Regions from separate parts of the Kitasatospora sp. NPDC005856 genome, predicted to be linked through region 2. Evidence: riboswitches for the same ligand, from Rfam matches in the RefSeq annotation. Region 2 holds a riboswitch; each other region holds the start of a gene.

Region 1 (4,538 bases), on a different contig from region 2:
GCGTCCATGTCGGTGAAGTTGGACAGCCGCGGGAAGCGCACCACGGCCACCCGCAGCACGTCCGCGCCGAGCGGTCCGGGCCCGTCCGCCCGGTCCACCACCGTCGACAGGTCCAGCGAGTCCTCGGCGTCCAGCCAGAGCCCGGGCAGCATCGGCAGCGTGCCCAGCACCGGACGGCCGGTCAGCTCGTGCAGCATCTCCAGCCCGGGCGCGAGCAGCCGCGCGTCGCCGCGGAACTTGTTGACGAACCAGCCGGCCACGTGCCGCTGGTCCTCCGCCGACAGCAGCGCCAGTGTCCCGTACATCGCCGCGAAGACCCCGCCGCGGTCGATGTCCCCGACCACCACCACCGGCAGGGCGGCGGCCGTGGCCAGGCCCATGTTGGCGATGTCGCGGTCGCGCAGGTTGATCTCGGCGGGCGAGCCCGCGCCCTCGCAGACCACCACGTCGTAGCGGCGGCGCAGGTCGGCCAGGCACTCCAGGGCGCGCTCCAGCAGGACGGGCTTGCGCTCCCGGTAGTCCAGCGCGCCCACCTCGGCCACCGGCTTGCCGAGCAGCACGACCTGGCTGCGGCCGTCCGCGCCCGGCTTGAGCAGCACCGGGTTCATCGCCGCCTCCGGCTCCACCCGGGCGGCCTGCGCCTGCATCGCCTGGGCGCGGCCGATCTCGGCGCCGTCGGCGGTGACGAAGGAGTTGAGCGACATGTTCTGCGCCTTGAACGGCGCGACCCGTACGCCCTGGCGGACGAGCCAACGGCAGATCCCGGCCGTCACCACGCTCTTGCCCGCGTCCGAGGTCGTCCCCGCGACCAGCAGCGCGTTGCTCATGCCCGTCCCCTCTTCTTCAGCAGTGTCCGCAGCAGGACGTGCCCCGCGACCGTCGTACCCAGCGCCAGTGCGCCCACCCGCCGGGAGAGCGCGCAGGCACGCTCGATGTCGTCGACCGTCACCGGCCGCAGCTCCGCACCCAGTACGGGCCGGTGCTCCACGCGCTCGCCGTACCGCAGCGTCCCGCCCAGCCGGACGCCCACCGCTCCGGCGAACGCCGACTCGGCCTGGCCCGCGTTCGGGCTCGGGTGCGCGGAACCGTCGCGCCGCCAGACCCGCCAGGCGGTCCGGGGCTCGGGCGCGGCGGCCACCGTCAGCAGCGCCGTCAGCCGGGCGCCCGGCCAGCCCGCCAGGTCGTCCAGCCGGGCCGAGGCCCAGCCGAACCGGGCGTAGCGCGGCGAGCGGTGGCCCACCATGGCGTCCAGGGTGTTGACGGCGCGGAAGGCCAGCAGGCCGGGGGTGCCGGCCAGGGTGCCCCAGGTCAGCGCGTTCACCACGGCGTCGGCGGTGTTCTCGGCCACCGACTCGACCACCGCCCGGGCGATCTGCTGCCCGTCCAGCGCGCTCGGGTCCCGCCCGCACAGGTGCGGCAGCCGCTCCCGGGCGGCCGCGAGGTCGCCCGCGGCCAGCGAGCGGCCGATGGTGCGCGCCTCCCGGGTCAGCGAGGTGCCGCCGAGCACCGTCCAGGTCGCGGCCGCCGCCAGCGCCGCCCGGCCCAGCGGGCGCCGGCCCACCGTACGGTCCAGGGCGAGCGCGCCCGCCGCGACCGTGCCCACGCACAGCGCCGTGTACCCGGCTCCCGCGCCGCGGTCGTCGCGCCACAGCCGGCGCTCCAGCCGGGTGGCGGCGCTGCCGAAGGCGGCCACCGGGTGGCCGCGGCGCGGGTCGGCGAAACGGGCGTCGGCGGCGTAGCCCGCGGCGGCGCCGAGCGCGAACGCAGCGGCGCGGACCAGCGGGCGCGGAGCGCGGGCAGGCCGGCGCGGGGAGGAGGACGGGGGTGCGGACGCGGTCATCGGGCGCACGACGGAGGGCGGCTCGGAGTCCGGCAGGGCGGGGCAGCCTGCATCGCGTGCGTGTCCTCACTCAGGGTCCGCGCCCTGGATCGACGTGACGGGGGCGAGAGTCTCCTGGCTTCCGGGTCGGACGCACCCCCGGAGCCTTCCAGCGGCCGTCGACGGCCCGCCGTGGCGATGTTCCGAACGTGCTCCCCGGTGACAGTGGCGGGACCGCGCCGGAATTCCACCGGCTTCCTCTCCATGCCTCCGTTTGGCCCCAGGATCCCATCACGCGCCCGAACCGGGAGTCAACCGAGGTCACGGAGGGGTTGGTCACACGCGGACGCCGCTGACACCCCGTGGGACGCCCGGCACGGCACCACTCCGGGCCGGCCGCACCGCCCCACGTCGCCCCCTGCGCCGCCCCCGCCACCGGCACCCTCGCCGCCCGCTTCTGGCACCTCCTCAGCGCCGTCGGGCCGCCGCCCGGGTGACCCGGACGGCCCAGCCGGGTGGCCGGGCGGGCGGGGCGCCGGTGGACTGGTGCTCGAACACCGTCCGGTCCGTCAGCAACAGAGCGGGGAGCGAAATGCGTTGGGGAACCGCCGCCGTCGTGGCGGCCGCCGCGGTCGGGGCCGCCGTGCTGGTGATCGGCCGTCGGGCCTCCGAGCGGATGGTCCGTCCGGAGGCCACCGTCCAGGAGTCGGGGCCGGTCCTGGTCCGCGAGCTCGCCCCCGGCCGGATCACCTTCACCCGCGCCCCCGAGAGCCTGCGCCCCGGCCGCTGGGCGGTCGAGTGGGCGGACGGCGGGCACGCGGTGGTCGAGGAGGTCCTGCACGGCGACGAGTCGGGTGTCACCCGCCGGCTGGTCCGCGCCGACCGGGGCACCCTCGCCCCGGGCACCGAGGTCCGCTTCACCCCCCGCGTCCACCTCGGCGACCCCACCGAGGCGCTCGGCCTCGCCTTCGCCGACACCGCCGCCGACGGAGAGCTCGGCGCCCTGCCCGCCTGGCGGCTCGACGGCAAGCGCGGCACCTGGGTGATCCTGGTGCACGGCCCCGAGGCGGACCGCCAGCAGACCCTCCCGGTGCTCCCCGTCCTCGACCGGCTCGGCCTGCCCGCCCTCGCCGTCACCTACCGAGGCGACCGCGGCGCCCCCGCCTCCCCGGACGGGCTCAGCCACTTCGGCGAGACCGAGTGGCGCGACATCGAGTCGGCGGTACGGCTGGCGCTCGACAGCGGCGCGGGCCGGGTGATCCTCTACGGCTGGTCCCTCGGCGCCACCATGGTCCTCCAGACCGCGGCCCGCTCCGCCTGGCCGCACGCCATCAGCGGCCTGATCCTCGACTCGCCGGTGCTCGACCTCCCGGCCTCCGCCCGCCGGGACGCCGCCCGGGCCGGCTTCCAGGGCGTCGCCGCCGAGCTCGGGGCCCTGGCCGCGGAGGGCCGCACCGGCGTCGACCTCGCCGACTTCGGCCGCATCGCCGAGGGCACCGACCTGCGGGTGCCCACCCTCCTCCTGCACAGCCCCGAGGACCGGATCGCGCCCTTCGGCACCGCCGAGAAGCTGGCCGCCGCCCGTCGCGACGTGGTCAGCCTCCAGCCCTTCCCCGGGGCCGACCACGCCACCCTCTGGAACACCGCTCCCGACCGCTACACCGAACTCCTCCGCCGCTGGCTCACGCCGCTGCTGTAGGGCGACTCCCGCGGCTCGTGGCCGGGCCCCGGGACGGGGAAGGTCCCGGAGTCCCGCGGAACCCACGAGCCGGGCCCTCGCCCCCCTCCTCGTGCGGGCGTTTCCGGCGGCGCCCGACGACCTTTTCCGGTGCGCTTCCCCCCGTCCACGAATGAACGTTTCCCCCATTCCGCCCACGGCGCGCGAGAAGTCGGCCAGTCCGACTTCTCGCGCAGCACGATCCCCCCACCCCGCGCGCCGCCCGTCCGGATTCGTTCTGGACAGCTCCGCCGGAAGTCGGCGGAGGACGAACCACCATGCGAGCCGCGCGAAATCCACCCTGATGTCAGGGGCAATTATTGACCCGGCCCCTGACCCCCCACCCGTACGCGCAGTGACCGCCCGGGCAATTCCGGTGACCGGGACGGCACGAGTGGCATGGGCAGGTCACTCGTTTCCGGCCAGGCGGTTTGCCGCTGTTGCCCGATCTTGCGGAGGTGCCACCGGCGGTCGCCCGGTCGTACGGACAACCGGATGTGACAGAAGGCCGGTACAAGGGGAAGACTGCTCGACGTGACGTCTCGGAACCCGCGCGACCGTGATGCCCCGCTCCCGCCGACGATCGGTACCGGTGCGACGGTGACCCGTCTCCCCGGAACGGCCCAACGGCCCGCCGGCGGCAGGCCGGGCGGGGCGGGTGTCCCCCGTAACGGAGTACCCCGGCGGCGAGGGCCCGCTCCGGCTCCCGGGCGGGGCAGGGTTCCCGTGCCGGAGGGCTTCCCGGCACCCGCCGAGCTGGCGCCGCTGGCCCGCCGGATGCTGGTGGACGCCGTCCGCGTCGCCCGCTGGGCCGGCGAGCTGGCCGAGGTCGACAAGCGCGGCGAGCTGCTCCCCGAGGACGCCCGTGAGGCGGGCCGGGCGCTGGCCATGACGGTCGCCGCCGCCGCCAAGGCGTGGGGACAGGCGCTGCTGGTGGGCCTGGTGGAGGCCCGGGACGGCGGAGCCGGCCCCGGCTGGCGCCTGCACGCCTGGGAGCACGAC
Region 2 (4,538 bases):
CTGCTGCTCGTCACCGCGTGCGGCCCCGAGGACCCCGGCTTCGCGATGCAGAAGGACCTCGCCCAGGCCGCCCCCGCCGCGACCCCCGGCGCCGCCGGAAGCACCGCACCGGCGGCGCCCGTCCAGCCCAAGGCCCTGCCGACCGGCGTCCCTTACGACGTCACGCCGCTGCTCAAGCCGAGCCACAAGTACCTCGGCGCCGCCCTGCCCGACGTCCCCGCCACGATGGACGCCCTGCCCGGCTACAGTGCCGCGATCGGCAAGCAGCCCAACATCCTGGAGTACTACGCCCACTGGAAGGGCGGCTTCGACACCTCCGGCGTGCGCCGGATCCACGAGGCCGGGGCACTGCCCTTCATGGCCTGGGAGCCGCACGACCGCTCGCTCGCCTCGATCGCGGCCGGCGACACCGACGACTACGTGCGCGGCGTCGCCAAGTCCGTCGCCAAGCTCAACCTGCCGATCGCCATCAGCATCGCCCACGAGATGAACGGCGACTGGTACCCGTGGGGCCGTCAGGCCGCCACCCCCGAGGACTTCGTGGCCGCCTGGCGCCACGTCCACGACATCTTCGACCAGGCCGGCGCCACCAACGTGATCTGGGTCTGGAGCCCCAACATCACCGTCCCCGCGCCCAACACCCGCCTGGCGCCGTACTACCCCGGCGACACCTACGTCGACTGGGCCGGCATGACCGGCTACTTCACCAACGACGGCCCCAAGACCTTCGAGGCCCTGTACGGCCCGACCATGGCCGAGATCCGCACCTTCTGCAACAAGCCCTTCTTCATCAGCGAGACCGCCGCCGAGCAAGGCAGGCACCAACAGGCCTTCGTCGACCAGCTGTACTCCGGGATGGAGGCGCACGACGACATCGTCGGCTTCATCTGGTTCAACATGATCAAGCGGGCGGACTGGCGGGTCGAGACCGTTCCGGACACCCTCGCCGCCTTCAAGAAGCGGGTGTCCGCCCCCCGCTACGGCTTCGACATCCGGAACCCATGATGAACAGCGACCTCTCCCCCACCCCGGACCACCCCGCCGACCCGGTGTCGGACGTCCCCCCGCCGGACGGCCCGGAACCCCGTACGCGCCGTACGCCCGTGCCCGTCGACAACCCCGGCGGCGTCGAGCTGGCCCCGTACACCATCCCGCAGGTCCCCGCGATCGGCTGGGACCCGGGCGCCAGCCCCCGCCGCCGCCGGATCGCCCTCGGCCTGCTGGGCGCCGTCCTGACCGTCCAGGCCGCGCTCTCGCTGCGCCTGCTGGCCGCCGCGCACCCCGACGAGGCCGCCGCCATGGTCGCCGGGCGCCAGCAGCTGGCCCACCTCCTGCACGGCACCCCCGTCACCACCGACCTGGTCGACCGGGTGCACGGCTCACCCTGGCTCTACCCGCCACTGGCCGGCGCCGCCGCCGACGCCAACGGCATCTGGGGCGCCCGGCTGCTCAGCCTCGGCTTCGCGCTGCTCACCACCGTGCTGCTGTACTCGCTGACCCGGCGGCTGTTCAACGAGCGGGTCGCCATCTGCGCCATCGCCGTGTACGCCGTCCTCCAGTCCACCGTCGTGGTCGGCTTCTACGCCGCGCCCGAGTCCCTCGCCGTCCTGCTGGTCGCCCTCGCGGCCTGGACCACGGTGTTCACCGCGAGACGGCATCCGGCCCTGGCCCTGCTCGCTGCCCCGCCCACGGCGCTGGCCTGCGCCGTGGCCTACTCCGCGGCCTTCGCCGTCCCCGCCCTGGTGGCCCTCGCCTTCGCCTGCGCCCGGCCGTACCACCGGGCCGGGCCGGCCGCCCTGCGCGCGCTGCTGGCGGCCCTCGGCACCTTCGTCCTGTTGCTCCCGTACGGCATCCTCGGCAAGGTCGCCGGATGGTCGCCCTCCCACGGCAACGCCCCCGGCTCGGCCGGCTCGATCCTGCTCGCCACGCTCCGGTGGGCCGGCCTCTTCACCGCCCTCGCAGTGGCCGGCACCATCGCCTACGCGCGCCGCGAACAGATGAACGAGCACGACGCGCCGGAGAAGGACGCCGTCCCCACCACCCGGGGCCTGCGCGCCCTGCTCGGGGCCACCCTGACCGTCACCTCCCTGCTGATCCCCGCCGCCCACCTGTGGACGGGCACCTCCGGCGCGCTGTTCCGCCACCTCGGCTACGGCATGCTGCTCGCCGCCCCGCTCGCCGGGGTCGGCCTGACCCGGCTGGTGGGCGCCCACTTCCGCCATCCCCAGCTCGGCATCCTGGTCTGGGTCGCCCTGCTCGCCCTCGGCCTGGAGCAGTCCGCACTGCGCTACCAGAACGGGCCCGACTCCGGCCGCCTGCTGGCCGTCCTGCGGGCCCACACGCAGCCCCAGGGCCGCTATCTCACCGAGGTCGACGGACTCGCCGAGTACTACCTCGGCAGCGTCTCCAAGCCCGAGCAGTGGGTCTCCGCGCACACCGGCACGGAGTACCGCGACGGGGCCGGCGTCCAGCACCACGGCGACGACGGCAGCGTGGCCGCGATCCGGGACGGCTGGTTCACGATGGTCGTCCTCGACAGCACCGCGCCGAGGGCCACCGACCGGGCCCTGAGCGAGGCCCTGACCACCGCCGGGCACTACCGGCTGGTCGCCCAGTTCACCTCGCCGACCGGCGATTCGAGTACGTACAAGGTCTATCTCAAGCACTGACCCGCCGCCCGGCCCACGCACATCCGCGACACGACAGGCACAACATATGGTGCCGCCGCAGTGAGGCGGCACAACATGTATGCTCGCTTCTGCTGTCGATGCAGGGGAACCCGGTGCGAATCCGGGACTGCCCCGCAGCGGTGTGCGGGCGGCTCCAGCAGCCGTACCGCGAGTCCGATGACCTGCCGAACAGCGTGCGCCACGGCCCTCCCGCAGAGGCCGCGCCGGCACGAGCAGTACCCCTCCGGGCCTCGCGGGCGGGCCGGGGAGTCACCGTCGCGCGACGCCGTCTGCGTTCGTGCCGTGCTCCCCTGCCCCGATCGGCCCGGTGGCCCCCGATCACCGCCGCCGATCGCCGCCAGGAGAGAGCGCCTTGACCATCGCCGCCTCAGCCACCCTGCCCGCCCAGGGCACCGGTACCGCCTTCACCGACCCGACGGTCTCCGACCCCGGCGGTGCCCTGCTGCGGCTGCTCACCGATCGCAGCACCGACCTCACCGAGGTCGACCCCGGCCATGTCGCCGCCGCCGCGCTGCGCGGCCGCCACGCCGGCTCGGACTTCGCCGAGCTGCGCGGGCTGGCCGTGGACGCCGCCGCGTCGATGATCGCCGAGGACCCCCAGTACTCGAAGCTCGCCGCCCGCCTGCTCGCCCTGGAGATCGTCGACGAGGCGAACAGCCAGGGCTCGGTGTCCTTCTCCGCCTCGATCGCCGTCGGCCACGCCGAGGGCCTGATCGGCGACACCACCGCGGCCTTCGTCGCCAAGCACGCCGCCGCCCTGGACGCGCTGATCGACACCGCGGGCGACGACCGCTTCGAGTACTTCGGCCTGCGCACCGTGCAGTCCCGCTATCTGCTGCGCCACCCGATCACCCGCAAGGTGATCGAGACCCCGCAGCACTTCCTGCTCCGCGTCGCGTGCGGCCTGGCGGTCGGCGACAGCGAGCAGTCGGTGCGCGAGGTGGCCGAGCTGTACGGCCTGATGAGCCGCCTGGAGTACCTGACCTCCTCGCCGACGCTCTTCAACTCCGGCACCCGCCACCCGCAGATGTCGAGCTGCTACCTGCTCGACTCGCCGCTGGACAACCTGGACTCGATCTACAACCGCTACGCGCAGATCGCCCGCCTGTCCAAGCACGCCGGCGGCATCGGCCTGTCCTACTCGCGCATCCGCTCGCGCGGCAGCCTGATCCGCGGCACCAACGGCAAGTCCAACGGCATCGTGCCGTTCCTGCGCACCCTCGACTCCTCGGTCGCCGCCGTCAACCAGGGCGGCCGCCGCAAGGGCGCGGCCTGCGTCTACCTGGAGACCTGGCACGCCGACATCGAGGAGTTCCTGGAGCTCCGCGACAACACCGGCGAAGAGGCCCGCCGCACCCACAACCTCAACCTGGCGCACTGGATCCCGGACGAGTTCATGCGCCGGGTCAACGCCGACCAGGACTGGTCGCTGTTCTCCCCGGCCGACGTGCCCGAGCTGGTCGACCTGTGGGGCGAGGAGTTCGACGAGGCCTACCGCAAGGCCGAGCTGGCCGGCAAGGCCGTGCGCACCATCCCGGCGCAGACCCTGTACGCCCGCATGATGCGCACCCTCGCGCAGACCGGCAACGGCTGGATGACCTTCAAGGACGCCTCCAACCGCGCCGCCAACCAGACCGCGCTGCCGGGCCGCACGGTGCACTCCTCCAACCTGTGCACCGAGATCCTGGAGGTCACGGACGACTCCGAGACCGCCGTCTGCAACCTGGGCTCGGTCAACCTGGGCGCCCACGTCGCCCCGGGCGCCTCGGCCGCCGACCTCCTCGGCGCGATGGACTGGGAGCGGCTGGACGCCACCGTGCGCACCGCCGTCACCTTCCTCGACCGCGT
Region 3 (4,538 bases), on a different contig from region 2:
CCGCGTCCACTCCGCCGTCCTTGGCCCGGCGGGTGTCCTCCGGGGAGCAGATGCCCTTGAGGATGATCGGCAGGTCGGTGATCGATCGCAGCCAGGGCAGGTCGTCCCAGGTGAGGGGGTTGCCGAAGATGCCGATCCACTCGCGGACGGCGGCGCGCGGGTCCTCCTCGGGGGCCTTGGCGAGGCGGGCCCGGAAGACCGGGTCGGAGGTGTAGTTGGCCAGCGCATGGCCGCGCAGCTGCGGGAAGTTGCTGGTGGTGAGGTCACGCGGGCGCCAACCGGTGAGCCAGGTGTCCAGGGTGACCACGATTCCCTTGAACCCGGCGGCTTCGGCCCGGTGCACCAGGCTCTCGGCGAGCGCCCGGTCGGTGGGGGTGTAGAGCTGGAAGAAGCCGGGGGTGTCGCCGAACTCGGCGGCGACCTGTTCCATCGGGTCGACGGTGAGAGTGGAGGCGACCATCGGCACGCCGGTGCGGGCGGCCGCCCGCGCGGTGGCGAGGTCGCCGTGGCCGTCCTGCGCGCACAGGCCGATCACCCCGACCGGCGCCATGAGCAGCGGCGACGGCAGTCGCAGGCCGAACAGGTCGACGCTCATGTCCCGCTCGGTGGCGCCGACCATCATCCGCGGCACCAGGCCGTACCGCTCGAACGCGGTGACGTTCGCCCGCTGGGTGGACTCGTCCCCGGCGCCGCCGGCCACGTACGACAGCACCGACGGCGGCAGTGCGGCCTGTGCCCGAGCCTCCAGCTCGGCGAAGGCCATCGGCATCGTCGGCAGCACGCCCGACAGCCCGTCGAAGTAGATCTCGTTCTGGAAGTCCCCGAACTGCCCCTGGGAGTTCACATCCATCGCCTGTCTCCGTTCCTCTCACCATGGGCGGCCTGGGGGCCGTCCCCCAAGCCGCACTCCCACCGTGCCGCCCGGGGTGCGCGGGAACCATGTGCTCGGGGCCAGTAGGTACGGGCGGCGAATTGTCGGTGGCGACAAACGGCCCCCGGCGGCGGCCCCGGCGACTCCGCCGATCGGATGAATCCCGCGTGCGTCGCGAAGGGCACCGATTCGCACCCTCGCACGATGAACCAGTCCAGCGACCGCTCCTCCTGCAAGGAGACCCCGTGCCCCGGATCACCACAAACGACGGCGTGCAGCTGCACTACTACGACGAGGGCGAGGGCCGGCCCGTGCTGCTCGTCCCCGGCTACGGCGCGCCGGCCGACGACTGGGCGCTGCAGTGGGCGCCTCTGCGCGAGGCGGGCCGCCGGGTGATCTCCCTGGACCGGCGGTGGCACGGGCAGTCCGACCGGCCCTCCTGGGGGCAGCGGCTCTCCCGGCACGGCAAGGACCTGGACGACCTGATCACCGCCCTCGACCTGCGTGACGTCGTCGCCGTCGGCCAGTCCATGGGCGCCAACACGATCTGGGCCTACGTCAGCCTCTTCGGCACCGGACGCCTCGCCGGGATCGCCACGGTCGACCAGACCCCGAGGATGGTCAACAGCGCCGACTGGCCGTACGGCTTCTACGGCCTCACCGAGGAGAACCTCGGCACCTTCTTCACAACGCCGGACTGGTTCGCCACCGGCCACGGCCGTCCCTGGCGTGACCCGGCCGATCTCGACGCCGCGATCAAGGCGGCCGACGGGCGTGGAGCCGAGATCCTGATCACCCCTGACACCCACCCGCTACTGCTCGACCACTCCCGCCAGGACTGGCGCGACGTCGTCGCCCGCGCCGAGGTCCCGGTGCTGATCACCGCGGGCGCCGAGAGCCAGTTCTGGCCTGCCGAGCACGCCGCCGCCACCGCCGCCCTCAACCCCGGGGCCACCTCCACGGTCTTCGACGGCGCGGGCCACGCCGCCCACGTCGACCAGCCCGAGGCCGTCAGCGCGCGGCTGGTCGCCTTCGCCGACTCGGTGGGCTCCGGAGGCTGACCCCTGGCCCCGGTCAGAGCACGGCCCGGCAGACAAGGGATGATCTCCGGCTGTCCTTGCGATACGTGACGCCACCTTGACCACGGGGCAGCCGGTCGGGCGTGATCTTCAACGATGTCTCAGTATCCGGACGATCGAGCGGTTCCTCGGCCGGAAGCCGGTGTTCTTCCTCTAGGCTGGCCTGGCAGCTGGTTCGCCCTGTCCGCCAGGCAGGCGCGTCGTAAGAGGGAACCCGGTGGGAATCCGGGACTGCCCCGCAGCGGTGAGTGGGAACGACCGCCGTCATACGCACTGGGCCCGGCCGGGTCTGGGAAGCGACGGCCAGTAGGTGTCCGCCTTCGAGAGGGCGGGTGTGCCCGCGAGTCCGAAGACCTGCCACTGCCCGCACGCGACCGAACGCGCGCGGCCATCCGGTGACCTCGAGGGCGGGTCGGCGACCATACCAGGCGGACCAGGACCGTACCTTCACTGCGGCCGCTGCCCGGTTTCGTCATCCCTTCCCGCCTTCGTGCCGTCTCCGGATTCCTGAGGAGACAGACTCGCGAAGGAGAGTCCCTTGACCACGACGTCCGCATCCGCGGCAACCCTCGCCACCGTGTACGGCTACCCCCGTCAGGGCCGGGGCCGCGAGCTCAAGAAGGCGATCGAGGGCTACTGGAAGGGCACGGTCACCGCCGAGGCACTGCTCGCCACGGCCGCCGGCCTGCGCCGCGGGAACTGGCAGCAGCTCGCCGACTCCGGCATCGAGGAGGTGCCGACCGGTGACTTCTCGCTCTACGACCACATGCTGGACACCACTCTCGCCGTCGGCGCCGTCCCCGCCCGCCACCGCGCGGCGGTCGACGCCGACCCGCTGAACGGCTACTTCGCCATGGCGCGCGGCACCCAGGACCTCGCGCCACTGGAGATGACCAAGTGGTTCGACACCAACTACCACTACCTCGTGCCCGAGTTGGGGCCGGACACCGTCTTCGCCGCGAACCCCGCCAAGGCCGTCGGCGAGCTGACCGAAGCACTGTCACTCGGCCACGACGCCCGGCCGGTGCTGGTCGGCCCGGTGACCTACCTGCTGCTCGCCAAGCCCGCCCCCGGTGTGGCCGCAGACTTCCAGCCGGTCACCCTGCTCGACCGGCTGCTGCCCGTCTACGCACGGCTGCTCGCCGACCTCAAGGCCGCCGGCGCCACCTGGGTGCAGCTGGACGAGCCCGCCCTGGTACCGGACCGCACCCCGGCCGAGCTCAACGCCGCCGCCCGCGCCTACCGCGCCCTCGGCGCCCTCGCCGACCGGCCGAAGCTGCTGGTCGCGAGCTACTTCGACCGCCTCGGCGACGCCCTGCCCGTCCTCGCCAAGGCTCCGATCGAGGGCCTGGCGCTGGACTTCACCGGCCCGGCCGCCGCCAACCTCGACGACCTCGCCGCCGTCGGCGGGCTGCCCGGCAAGCGGCTGGTCGCCGGCGTGGTCGACGGGCGCAACATCTGGATCAACGACCTGGAGAGGTCGCTGGCCACCCTGGCGACCCTGCTCGGTCTCGCCGGCACCGTGGACGTCGCGCCGTCCTGCTCCCTGCTGCACGTGCCGATCGACGCCACTCTCGAACGCGACATCGACCCGCAGATCGCCCGCTGGCTCGCCTTCGCCAAGCAGAAGGCCACCGAGGCCGCCCTGCTCGCCCGCGGCCTGCGCGAGGGTACCGGCGCCGTCACCGCCGAACTCGCCGCCAACCGCGCCGACCTCGCGTCCCGCGCCACCTCACCGATCACCCGCGACCCGGCCGTGCGCGCCCGCGCCGCAGCCGTCACCGAGGCCGAAGCCCGCCGCGCCCAGGCCTACCCGCAGCGCGCCGAGGCCCAGCGTGCCCGCCTCGGACTCCCGTTGCTGCCGACCACCACCATCGGCTCCTTCCCGCAGACCACCGACCTGCGCCTCGCCCGGGCTGACCTGACCGCGGGCCGCATCGACGCGGCCGCGTACCGGGAGCGGATGGAGGCCGAAGTCCGCGACGTCATCTCCTACCAGGAGAAGGCAGGCCTGGACGTCCTCGTCCACGGCGAGCCCGAACGCAACGACATGGTCCAGTACTTCGCCGAACAGCTCACCGGATACCTCGCCACCCGGCACGGCTGGGTCCAGTCCTACGGCACCCGCTACGTGCGACCCCCGGTCCTCGCCGGCGACATCTCCCGCCCCCACCCGATGACCGCCGATTGGTTCCGCTACGCCCAGGACCTCACCGACCGCCCGGTCAAGGGCATGCTCACCGGCCCGGTCACCATGCTCGCCTGGTCCTTCGTCCGCGACGACCAGCCGCTCGCCGACACCGCCCGCCAGGTCGCCCTCGCCCTGCGCGACGAGGTCACCGACCTGGAGGCCGCCGGCGCCGTCGTCGTCCAGGTCGACGAGCCGGCCCTGCGCGAGACCCTCCCGCTGCGGGCCGCCGCCCGCCCGCACTACCTGGCCTGGGCCACCGAGGCCTTCCGCCTCGCCACCTCCGGCGTCCGCGCCGACACCCAGATCCACACCCACATGTGCTACGCCGAGTTCGGCGCGATCATGACCGCGATCGACGACCTCGACGCGGACGTCATCTCCCTGGAGGCCGCCCGCT
Region 4 (4,538 bases), on a different contig from region 2:
CGGAGTGGCCGCCGGTGCCGACGGAGACCGGGAAGGCCGCCCGGTCGGCGCCGTGGTCGATCATCCGGCGCTCCAGCTCCATCGCCAGGTGTCGCTCGGTGCGGCCCACCAGGATCGACTCCAGCAACTCGCCCAGCGCCTGGTCGGCGATCTCGGCCGCGATCCGCAGGTCGGCGATCTCGCGCTCGTCCTTGATCACCCGCAGCCGCTCGACCGTCTGTCCGAGGTCCACCAGCCGGGCCCCCTCGGCCAGGCCCCCCACCGCCCGGTGCCGGCTGACGGTCAGGTCGTGCTCCTCCACCGCCAGGCCCGCCACCCCGGACCGCGCGGCGGCGGCCGCGGCGGCCAGCGCGGTGTCCGACCCGGACGCCACCGGCAGCCGGGTGACGTCCGGGGCGATCAGGTGCTCCCCCGAATCGTCCGGCGGCAGGTCGTCCGGAAGCGCGAGCAGCGCCCGCTCCCTGGTCAGCAGCAGGCTCGCCCCGCAGGGCGCGCAGCCCGTCAGGTACCGCACGTTCGCCGCACGGGTGATCAGCGCCGCATCGGCCCCGGCCGCACTGCAGTGCTCCCTCACCCGCTCCCGCCGCCCCGCGTACGCATCCGCCATGCGTCGAGCCTACGAACCCCCGGCCCGAAGCGCCCGCCGAGCACCCCCGACAGAACCCCCAATACCCCTTGCGCGCCCCCCTGCGCGACCGCGCCGCCCCCTCGCGCCGTCATCCGGGAATGGACCGGACCGGGCCCGCGTTGGGGCGAATGGCGAGAAGACGAAAACGACATCCATTTCGGTGTACGGTTTCGATCCGACGCCCGAGGTCCGACACCCCAGCCCCAGGAGGACGCCCGATGGCCCGCAGCGAACTGCGCCCGGTGACCAAGCTCCGCTCCACCGCCGGCACCGGCTTCACGTACGTGACCCGCAAGAACCGCCGCAACGACCCGGACCGGCTGGTCCTGCGCAAGTACGACCCGGCCGCCGGCCGGCACGTCGACTTCCGCGAGGAGCGCTGAACCCCGACCCGCGAGGAGCGCCGAACCCCGACCCGAGAGGAGTCCCCCATGAAGTCCGGAATCCACCCCGCCTACCGTCCGGTCGTCTTCCGCGACAAGGTCGGCGGCCTCGCCTTCCTCACCCGCTCCACCGTGACCGGTGACCGCACGGTCGAGTGGGAGGACGGCGACACCTATCCGGTGATCGACGTCGAGATCTCCTCGGCGAGCCACCCCTTCTACACCGGCCAGTCCCGGGTGCTGGACACCGCCGGGCGGGTCGAGCAGTTCCGCCGCCGCTACGGCGACCGGCACTGACCGCGAACGCGCCGAACGGCGCCGCCCCGGATTTTCGGGGGCGGCGCCGTTCGGCGCGTTCCGCGTGCTCAGGCCTCCTGGTCCGGTGTCCAGCGCTGCTCGACCCGGGCGAGCTTCCAGTAGCCGATCGCCACCGCCCAGACCACCACGAACAGCCCGGCGATGGCGTAGCCGACGTTGTCCAGCGATATGTCGGCGATGAACCCGGTGACCGGGTCGGTCAGATCGAGCTTCTCGTGCAGCACCCCGACCAGCTCGATGGTGCCGATAATGAAGGCCACCGCGATCGACAGGCCGGTGATGGTCAGGTTGTAGTACACCTTGCGCACCGGGTTGGCGAAGGCCCACTGGTACGCGAAGTTCATGAACGTCCCGTCCAGGGTGTCGAACAGGCTCATCCCGGCCGCGAACAGCAGCGGCAGGCAGGCGATCGCGTACCAGGGCAGCCCGGAGGCCGCGCCCGAACCGGCCATCACCATCAGGGTGACCTCGGTCGCGGTGTCGAAGCCCAGGCCCAGCACCATGCCCACCGGGAACATCTGCCCCGGCCGGGTGATCGAACGGGTCGCCCGGTTCAGCACCCGGGCCATGAAGCCGCGCGAGTCGAGGTGCGACTCCAGCTCCTTCTCGTCGAACTGCCCGGCCCGCATCGAACGGAACACCTTGAGGATGCCCAGCAGCGCCGCCAGGTTGAGCGCGCCGATCAGGTAGAGGAACACGCCGGAGGTGGTCGTCCCGACCATGCCGAGCCACTTGTGGGTGGTCGACTCGTCGTCCATCAGCGTGTCCGCCAGCTGCGCGCCGCCCGCCACCAGGGCGGCCATCAGCACCACCATCGAGGAGTGCCCGAGGGCGAACCAGAAGCCCACCGAGACGGGCCGCTTGCCGTCCGCCATCAGCTTGCGGGTGGTGTTGTCGATCACCGCGATGTGGTCGGCGTCGAAGGCGTGGCGCATGCCGAGGGTGTACGCGGTGATACCCAGGCCCACCCCGAAGACCTGGGTACCGACCGCGTACTTCTCGGGTGCGACCAGGAAGATCAGCGTGCCGAAGGCCACCACGTGCATGGCCACGATCACCGCCATCAGCCCGGCCGTACGGATGGTGTCCTCGCGCCGCCACTTGAAGCTGGGCAGCACGGAGGGGGCCGGCTTCGCCCCGGCGGCAACGGTTTCGGGCAGGGTCATCTGCGGATCACGCTCCAGCACCTCGTGGAAAACCTCGTGAGATGCCGTGGCCGGTCTCCTGGCTTACGGGACGCCCGTACCCGCCTTCCCAGGCGCACGAGGCGCCCAGTGGCTCGCTGGGTACGGCCGACGCTCCTCCGCGGACGAAGGAACGACCCGATCACAGTGGCGAGGGCCGCTCCGGGCTGGGACCCCTGAGGGTCCGTCACCGGTCTTCCCGAGCACCACGGCGGGGAACACCGTAGGGGCCGCGCCTCACGCGTGCAAGGCTGCGCACCTGCGCAGGTGTCCAGGATCACAGGCCACCGCCTGCGAGAATGCCCCCATGCATCTCGTACCGGCCGACCGCGCGGACCACCGCACCATCGACGGACACCGGGTCTGCGAGGCCATCGCCGCGATCGGCGACCCGGCCCACGTCCGGTCCTGGGCCGAGCGGTTCTCCCTGCTCGCCGACCCAGGTCGGCTCGCCCTGCTGCTCGCCCTCCACCGGGCCGGCCCGCTCGCCGTCACCGACCTCGCGGTCGCCACCGGCATGCGCGACCCCGCCGTCTCCCAGGCCCTGCGGCTGCTCCGCACGGCCGGCGTGGTCACCGGCGACCGGGACGGACGAGTGGTGCGCTACCGGCTCGTGGACGAGGCCATGCGCCCCCTCCTCGACGAGTGCGCCGCCGCCGAACACCACGAGCCCACCGCGGCCACCGGCTGACCCGCGGGCCCCATCCACGGCCACCGGCCGACCCGCCGGCCCGCCGATCCCCTGACCGGCACTCGGAACCGCGCCGCGGCCGGAGCGGGTGAGTACGATCATGGTGTGCCGTCCCACCCCCACGCCTGGCCCGCCGACCGGTGGAACACCCGACCGGTCAGGGCCCGCGTGCTGGCGGTCGCCCGCACCCTCACCTCGGCCACCCGGGTCCTGGACGTCCTCACCCTGCTGCACCCGGACGGCGTCGAGCGCTACTTCACCGTCAACCCCGGCTCCGCCTTCGCCGACCGCGCCCTGGACGCGTACCTGCACGGCCTGCCCGGCTTCACCGTGCTGGACTGGGAGGACGCCGTCCGCCGCCGCTTCGACCTGGCCGTCGCCTGCGCCGTCCACTCCTCCATGCACCGGCTGGACGCCCGCCTCGTCGTCCTCCCGCACGGCGCCGGCTACAACCGCCTGGTGACCGAGTCCACCGGCGACACGGTCAGCTCGGCCGGCCTGTCCCGCAACGAACTCACCCACCGCGGAAGGGTGTTCGTGGACGTCCTCGGGCTCTCCCACCCCGAGCAGCTGGACCGGCTGCAGACCTCCTGCCCCGAGGCGCTGGACGTCGCCCGGGTGGTCGGCGACCCGTGCTTCGACCGGATGCTCGCCAGCCGGCGCTCCCGGGACGCCTACCGCACCGCACTCGGTGCCGTCGACGGCCGACGGCTCGTCGTCGTCAGCTCCACCTGGAGCGAGCACTCGTTATTCGGCCGCCACCCCGACCTGCCCCAACGGCTGGTCCGCCAACTGCCCGCCGACGAGTACACGGTGGCCGTCGTCCTGCACCCCAACGTGTGGAGCCGCCACGACCCCGAGGCACTGCTCGACGACGCCCGCCGGATGGGCCTGCGCCTGATCCCGCCCCACCAGGGCTGGCAGGCCGCGCTCGTCGCCGCCGACTGCGTGATCGGCGACCACGGCTCGGTCACCGTCTACGGCGCCGCCCTGGAGCACCGCACCCTGCTCGTCGCCACCGGCGCCGCCGAACTCGACCCACGCTCCCCCGGCTACGCCTTCGGCCAGGCCGCACCCGTCCTCGACCCGGGCGCAGACCTCGCCGCCCAGCTGGAATCCGCCCTCGCCCAGGACCCGACCGGCCTGCGCGAGATCACCGACCGCTCCCTCGCCCGCCGCGGCGAATCCGCCCGGGTGCTGCGCCCGCTGCTCTACTCCTTCCTGGACGACCTCGACGAACCCCGGGGCGAACCGGCCCTGCCGCCCTATCCCCGACCCGTCCCCTGCCCCGACGGCGCCGAGGGGCCCACCGCGTACGACGTCCGGGGCAGCGC

Evidence for each region. Region 2 has a riboswitch for cobalamin ahead of ABZ449_RS14030 (ribonucleoside-diphosphate reductase subunit alpha). Riboswitches for the same ligand answer to the same signal wherever they lie in the genome.
Region 1: another riboswitch for cobalamin. It lies ahead of ABZ449_RS24660 (cobalamin biosynthesis protein); the one in region 2 lies ahead of ABZ449_RS14030 (ribonucleoside-diphosphate reductase subunit alpha).
Region 3: another riboswitch for cobalamin. It lies ahead of metE (5-methyltetrahydropteroyltriglutamate--homocysteine S-methyltransferase); the one in region 2 lies ahead of ABZ449_RS14030 (ribonucleoside-diphosphate reductase subunit alpha).
Region 4: another riboswitch for cobalamin. It lies ahead of ABZ449_RS15035 (HoxN/HupN/NixA family nickel/cobalt transporter); the one in region 2 lies ahead of ABZ449_RS14030 (ribonucleoside-diphosphate reductase subunit alpha).

What each region holds. Positions count from the first base shown of each region.
Region 1 covers NZ_JBEXWT010000043.1:42,679-47,216, reverse strand. The annotation lists gene ABZ449_RS24665 (cobyric acid synthase) at 1-827, opposite strand, end outside; gene ABZ449_RS24660 (cobalamin biosynthesis protein) at 824-1,840, opposite strand; cobalamin riboswitch at 1,948-2,081, opposite strand; gene ABZ449_RS24655 (alpha/beta hydrolase) at 2,412-3,518, shown strand; gene ABZ449_RS24650 (hypothetical protein) at 4,263-4,538, shown strand, end outside.
Region 2 covers NZ_JBEXWT010000018.1:71,868-76,405, reverse strand. The annotation lists gene ABZ449_RS14040 (glycosyl hydrolase) at 1-1,005, shown strand, start outside; gene ABZ449_RS14035 (glycosyltransferase family 39 protein) at 1,002-2,669, shown strand; cobalamin riboswitch at 2,742-2,874, shown strand; gene ABZ449_RS14030 (ribonucleoside-diphosphate reductase subunit alpha) at 3,067-4,538, shown strand, end outside.
Region 3 covers NZ_JBEXWT010000015.1:85,745-90,282, forward strand. The annotation lists gene ABZ449_RS12430 (alpha-hydroxy-acid oxidizing protein) at 1-850, opposite strand, end outside; gene ABZ449_RS12435 (alpha/beta hydrolase) at 1,117-1,932, shown strand; cobalamin riboswitch at 2,122-2,310, shown strand; gene metE (5-methyltetrahydropteroyltriglutamate--homocysteine S-methyltransferase) at 2,489-4,538, shown strand, end outside.
Region 4 covers NZ_JBEXWT010000020.1:66,545-71,082, reverse strand. The annotation lists gene ABZ449_RS15050 (aminopeptidase P family protein) at 1-607, opposite strand, end outside; gene rpmG (50S ribosomal protein L33) at 847-1,011, shown strand; gene ABZ449_RS15040 (type B 50S ribosomal protein L31) at 1,060-1,308, shown strand; gene ABZ449_RS15035 (HoxN/HupN/NixA family nickel/cobalt transporter) at 1,377-2,495, opposite strand; cobalamin riboswitch at 2,526-2,739, opposite strand; gene ABZ449_RS15030 (metalloregulator ArsR/SmtB family transcription factor) at 2,821-3,204, shown strand; gene ABZ449_RS15025 (hypothetical protein) at 3,310-4,538, shown strand, end outside.